One region of the Comamonas sp. SY3 genome, then DNA from elsewhere that is predicted to be linked to it. Evidence: predicted binding sites of a transcription regulator. Region 1 holds the regulator's gene; the other holds the start of a gene.
The links. Region 1 encodes FNR, which switches genes on or off when oxygen is low (the NO sensors DNR and NnrR bind a similar motif). Its sites were predicted from a motif close to TTGATNNNNATCAA; they were not measured.

Region 1 (3,302 bases):
GGCGGCTTGGCAGGTCTGAGACGGGCCACAGCAGGCTAGATGATGCGCGAGAAGCGCGCGCGGTTGCGGTCGGCCTGCAGGTTCTTGTCGAACACCATGGCCACGCCGCGCACAAAGTACCAGCCCAGCTCGGTCACGTTGATCACATCGTCTCGCACGTCCACCAGGCCCTGCGCCTGCAGCTCGCGCAGCTGGGCCAGCTCGGCGGCAAAGTACTGCGCAAAGTCGATCAGCCAGGCCTGCTCCAGCGATTCGATCGCCAGGCTGCCCTGGCACATCAGACCCATGATCACCGCGCGGCGCAGCAGGTCATCGCGCGTCAGCGCCAGCCCGCGCACCACGGGGATCTGGCCCTGGTCGATCAGGTCGTAATACTCCTCCAGCGTCTTGGCATTCTGGCTGTAGGTGGCGCCGATGCGGCCGATGGCCGAGACGCCCAGTGCCAGCAGATCGCAATCGGGCTGCGTGCTATAGCCCTGAAAATTGCGGTGCAGGCGGCCCTGGCGCTTGGCCACCGCCAACGCATCCTCGGGCAGCGCGAAATGGTCCATGCCCACATAGACATAGCCGGCACCCTCCAGCGCGGCCAGCGCTTGGGCCAGCATGGCCAGCTTGTCCGCCGGGCTGGGCAAGTCCTGCACCAGGATGCGGCGCTGGGGCTTGAAGCGCTCGGGCAGATGCGCATAGGCGTAGAGCGCAATGCGGTCAGGCCGCAGCGCATTGACCTGCTCCATCGTGCGGGCGAAGCTGGCCGGGCTTTGCAACGGCAAACCATAGATCAGATCAATATTGATGGATTCAAAGCCGATTGCGCGCGCCTGCTCGACCAGCGCAAACACCTGGTCGGCGGGCTGCTCGCGGTGCACGGCCTTTTGCACCAGCGGGTCGAAATCCTGCACGCCAAAGCTCAGGCGGTTAAAGCCCAGTTGGTAGAGGTGCAGCAGGCGCTCGCGGCTCACGGTGCGCGGGTCGATCTCGATCGAGTACTCGCCGCCCGGCTGCAGATGGAAGCGCTGCTTGACCATATCCATCAGGCGGCTGAGACCCGCATCGCTCAGGAAGGTCGGCGAGCCCCCGCCCAGGTGCAGCTGGCTGATGGTGGACCGGGTGCTGAGGTGGGCGAGCTGCAGATCCAGCTCGCGCTCCAGGTAGTCCAGGTATTCGTCGGCCCGCTCGGCATGCTTGGTGATGATCTTGTTGCAGGCGCAGTAGTAGCACAGCGAGGCACAGAACGGCACATGCACATACAACGACAGCGGCGCCAATCTCCCAGCCAGGCCGTGGCCGCGCTGCACCAGCGCCTGCTTGTACTCATTCGCAGCAAAGGCTTCAACAAATCGGTCTGCGGTAGGATACGACGTGTAACGGGGGCCGGGGACGTCAAAACGGCGCAGCAGTTCGGGGGTCAGGGAAATCATGGGCTTTATCCTTGCGGACCCCCAATGTGCCCCAAGGCTTGCCACCCGTCCTTGATATACATCAAGAACCCATTTGGCGCCTGCACGCACAATAGGCGCATACATGGAACGCCGTTCCTACACGAATATTTGTTCACGGGTATTGATACATGACATCCAACTCCATCAAAGTGGCGTGCTCCAACTGCAATCTGCGCGAGCTGTGCATGCCCGTGGGTCTGTCGGCCGAACAAATGGAGCGTATCGACGAGATCGTTGCCACCCGTCGCAAGATCAAGCGAGGCAGTGCGCTGTTCCGCAATGGCGAGACGTTCACCTCGCTGTATGCGATTCGCACCGGCTTCTTCAAGACCAGCATCGCCACAGAAGACGGGCGTGACCAGGTCACCGGTTTTCAGATGGCGGGCGAGATCATCGGCCTGGACGGCATCGTCAACGACCGCCACTCCTGCGACGCGATTGCGCTGGAAGATGCCGAGGTCTGCGTGATGCCCTACTCGACACTCGAGGACCTGTCGCGCGAAGTGACCGCCTTGCAGCACCATGTGCACAAGGTCATGAGCCGCGAGATCGTGCGCGAGCACGGCGTGATGCTGCTGCTGGGCAGCATGCGTGCCGAAGAGCGTCTGGCCGCCTTCCTGCTGAACCTGGTGCAGCGGCTGCACGCCCGGGGCTTTTCGCAGCATGAACTGATCCTGCGCATGACCCGCGAGGAAATCGGCAGCTACCTGGGCCTGAAACTCGAAACGGTGAGCCGCACCTTCTCCAAGTTTGCCGAGGAGAACATCATCGAGGTCAAGCAGCGCCATGTGCGCATTCTCGACACCGACAAGCTCCAGGGTCTGATCAACACCCAGGCCTGCTCGGCCTGAAAAGTGCAGGCCCGAGACACGAACGCGGCCTGATCCGACATCGTTCCGCGCGATAAGCGGCGATGCTTGGAGATGAAACCAGGGCAAGGCAGCAGCCTGTGGCCCTGTCCAGAGTCTGACCCGAAAGGAGCCTGTCATGTACCAACATATCCTGCTTGCCACCGATGGCTCTGAGCTGTCCGAGAAAGCGGTCCGCCATGCGCTGGCGCTGGCCAAGCTGAGCCATGCCACCGTCACCGCCGTCAATATCTCGCCGAACTACCCGCGCAGCTACTTTGAAGGCAGCACGATGCAGAACCCCGATGACATCGCACGCATCGAAGAAGGCTGGCAGCGCGCTGCGCAGAGCGTGGTGGACAAGGTCGTGGCCGAAGGGGCCGCAACGGGCGTGCCGATCAAGACCTTGGTGATCAAGTCCGACCTGATTGCCGAAGCCTTGCTGGAGACGGCCAAGAAGGAAAACTGCGATCTGATTGTGATGGCCTCGCACGGCTACCGTGGCCTGAAGCGTTTGCTGCTGGGCAGCGAAACCCAGCATGTGCTGACCCATGCGACGATACCGGTGCTGGTGCTGCGCTGACCGCCGCATAACTTCAACCCCGATAAAAAACCCTCGCTTGCGGCAGCGGATGCGCTGCAACAAGCGAGGGTTTTGTCATGGCGGCTCCAAACCGCCTCTGCAGGGCATTAGCCCTTGAACAGGCCCTGGTACTGGTCGCGCAACAGGTTCTTCTGCACCTTGCCCATGGTGTTGCGGGGCAGCTCGGCCACGACAAAGCAGCGCTTGGGAATCTTGAAGTTGGCCAGCTGCTTCTTGAGGGTCGCAATGATGGCTTCGGCGTCCAGTTGCTGGCCTGCCTTGGCTATGACCACCGCCACACCGACCTCGCCAAAATCGGGGTGGGGCACGCCAACCAGCGCGCTTTCGGCAACGCCCGGCAGCTCGTTGATGAAGCCTTCGATCTCGGCCGGGTAGACGTTGTAGCCGCCGGAGATGATCAAATCCTTGCTG
Region 2 (3,302 bases), on a different contig from region 1:
CTCGATCTGAACCTGTTGCGTGTATTCGACGAGGTGATGAATGAGCGCAGCCTGACCCGGGCCGCCGACAAGCTGTCCATCACCCAACCCGCAGTCAGCAATGCGATGCGGCGCCTGCGCGAAGCCTTGAATGACGAACTGCTGGTGCGCAGCGGCCAGGGCGTGGAGCCTACGCCGCTGGCCAATGCACTGTGGCCGGTGGTGCGTGAATCGCTGGCGCGGCTGCAGGCCAGCTTTGCCCCCGAGCGCTTTGACCCGGCCCACGCCACCCAGGCCTTTGTCGTGGCGATGGCCGATGCCACGGCCGCCACCTTGCTGCCCAGCCTCATGCATATTCTGGAGACCGAGGCGCCAGGCGTCTCCGTCCATGTGCAACCACTCACTACACGTGATCCGCGCGAGGAGCTGGAGGCCGAGACCGCCGACCTGGCCGTCGGTTATTTCCCCTTTGTGCTGGCCGAGATGACGGCGCGCGCCCAATCGGGGGATCTGGTGGATTTCGAGAGCCGGCGCCTGTATGACGGCGAATACCTCTGCGTGATGCGCAAGGACCATCCGTTGAGTGAGGGCTTGCTGACTTTGGAGCGCTACTGCGATGCGCGCCATATGCTGGTGAGTTTTTCCGGCCAGCCCTTTGGCTTTCTGGACGAGGCGCTGGCATCGATCGGCCGCAAGCGCCGCGTGGTGCTGACGGTGAACCAGTACTTCACCGCCGCCCGCGTCGTGGCGCGCACCGATCTGCTGACCGTGCTGCCGCGCCACTTTGTGCCCGCCACCGGCATTGCCGATCTGCTGGCCTTCCAACCGCTGCCGCTGCGCGTGGAAGCCGTGCATGTGGATGCGCTGTGGCGCAGCCGCAGCGGGCATATTCCACCCTCGGCGCTGGAATGGATGCTGCATGCGCTGGAGCGCTCGGCGCGGGCGGCTTTTCCTGACCTGGAATTACCGATGTAGCGGGCTGCAAGCCGCCAAAGCCCATGGTAGGCTAGGCCACCATGCACCTGCAAATCCTGTCCGACCTGCACCTGGAGACCCATCCCCATTTCCACGCCCAGCCCGCGCCCGGCGCCGAGCTGCTGATCCTGGCCGGCGACATTGGCTCCTACCAGAATGGATCGATGCTGGACGATGCAGATTTTGGCCTGGGCCAGTTCAGCCCGCAGCAGGCGGGAGGCCATTGGCCCGAGCCGGTGATTCTGGTGCCCGGCAACCATGAGTTTGACAACCAGGATTTCGACATGGCCCGGCAGCGCCTGCGCGCCAGCTGCAACAAGCTGGGCATCACGATGCTGGACTGCGAAACCCTGGTGATCGATGGCGTGCGCTTCATCGGCACCACACTCTGGTCCGACTACGACGCGATTGCGCTGCACAACGGCGTGACCGAGCTGGGCGCGCTGATGAAGCAGCGCGAGAAGGCCTTCAAGGCCGCCAACTTTTACCTGACCAAGGCCCAGACCGTGCGCAACGGCCAGCCCTTTCTGGCTGCCGAGATGCGCGACGAAGCGCTGCGCTGCCAGCAATGGCTGCGCGCCGCACTGGCCGAGCCCTTTGACGGCAAGACCGTCGTCATCACCCACTTCGCCCCCAGCCTGCGCAGCGCCGATCCGCGCTATGGGCTGACCCCTGGCACCGCCGGCTTTTGCAATGTGCTGGACGAGCTCCTGCCCTATGCCGACCTCTGGATCCACGGCCACCTGCATGCGCCCAGCGACTATCTAGCCAAAGGCCAGCACAGCGATGGCCGCCCCTGGCAATGCCGGGTCGTGGCCAACCCGCTGGGCTATGCGCGCAAGGGTGAGCAGGAAACCTTCAACCCGCATTGCCTGGTGCGGGTGTAAGGCGGCAGGTTCTCAGGGACTGCTCTGTGCGCCACGACTTCTCGCGCGGCTCCACAACATCGGTACGGTAAGGTTTGTGCTTGGCGCTGACTAGCCTCTGCGCCGCCGCCATGCCTTGAGCGGACGCTTATATCCCGCGTATTGATCTCCATTTTGCATACCGCGTCCCTAAAACAGTTATTTGGGCGCATTTCAGCAGCAAAACGTTTACGGTCGACTTTTCTTCTCGGATGCGTGCTTAGCATCTTCGATCAAAACCAAGGGTTTTCACTTAAATTTTTCGCCAAGCCTGATGCATATCAATGTGCGTTTGACGATGAATCTATAAGCTGATACACATGATTTAAGCCTGTAAAGCGCGTTGCCGGTGCCGGTATGCGGGTTTTGCCAGCTCACAGTCCAGCGTTGGTCGTGGCACCGGTGTTGGGTCCCTCACCCCTTGTTGAAGGAGTTAAGGCATGCGTATTTTGTTGGCCGTTGACGGCAGCCCTTACACCCAAAAAATGCTGGATTACCTGGCAGCGCACGCAGAGTGGCTGACCTCCAACCACCATTACACGGCACTCACGGTGCAGCCGCTGCTGCCGCCCCGGGCCGCCAAGGCCTTGGGCAAGGCGCTGGTGGATGACTACCACTCGGAAGAAGCGCAAAAGGTGCTGGTGCCCGTGCAGGAGTTCCTGGCTGCCCACCAGGTGAAGGCCGTGGCAGAGAGCGCTGTGGGCCCCATTTCGCAGACCATTGCGGAGACGGCCGATAACGGCGGCTATGACCTGCTGATCATGGGCACCCGGGGCCATGGCGCGCTGGCCAAGCTGGTGCTGGGCTCGGTGGCCACCCAGGTACTGGCAGAGAGCAAGGTGCCGGTATTGTTGATTCGGTAAATGGATAGGATCAGATAACGAGTCTATCATTTGCTATTCACCATATAGCAATACTTGGCGTGGATACTGCACCACCAACAGATTTGACCAATGAGGGAGGGGTGGAACCACCGGTGCAATGAATACCGGTGGTCATCCGGAAACTGCTTGCACCCCAGGGGGTGCAGGCAGTTTTTTTATGCCTTGACGGTGGCGCGCGCGGCTGCGGTGGGCGGCGCCAGGCTGCCCTTGGCGCTGTGCACCATCGCATCGCTCAGCGCGCTGAGCAAGGCCGACTGCAGATTCCAGCAGTGCCAGAACAGATCAACGCGCAGCACCTGGGCCTCGGCCACATTGACCAGGCGGCCATCGGCCAGGTAGGGACGGGCGAGCAACTCGGGCACCACGCCCACGCCCCAGCCGGCGGCCACGGCGCGCACCTGGGCTTCGGAGTTGGGAACGTAGAGCTGGTGCAGTCCCACCGTCTTGAGCCCCATCGCGCGGGCAACAAACACGCGCTGCATGTCGTCCTTGCGGTTGTAGCTGAGAAACGGCAGGTGCTTGAAGTTGCTGCGGTTGATCCCCTGCGGCACATGCTGCT

Region 2: ACCQ08_RS07355 (universal stress protein) is a predicted target of FNR. The motif match lies at 2,131-2,144, and genes of this name have one in related genera.

Annotation. Positions count from the first base shown of each region.
Region 1 is NZ_JBGTYN010000001.1:470,121-473,422, forward strand. It holds gene ACCQ08_RS02080 (sulfite exporter TauE/SafE family protein) at 1-19, shown strand, start outside; gene hemN (oxygen-independent coproporphyrinogen III oxidase) at 36-1,418, opposite strand; gene fnr (fumarate/nitrate reduction transcriptional regulator Fnr) at 1,568-2,290, shown strand; gene ACCQ08_RS02095 (universal stress protein) at 2,427-2,870, shown strand; gene ACCQ08_RS02100 (malonyl-CoA synthase) at 2,978-3,302, opposite strand, start outside.
Region 2 is NZ_JBGTYN010000004.1:166,064-169,365, forward strand. It holds gene ACCQ08_RS07345 (LysR family transcriptional regulator) at 1-954, shown strand, start outside; gene ACCQ08_RS07350 (metallophosphoesterase) at 996-1,841, shown strand; gene ACCQ08_RS07355 (universal stress protein) at 2,300-2,722, shown strand; gene ACCQ08_RS07360 (LysR family transcriptional regulator ArgP) at 2,899-3,302, opposite strand, start outside.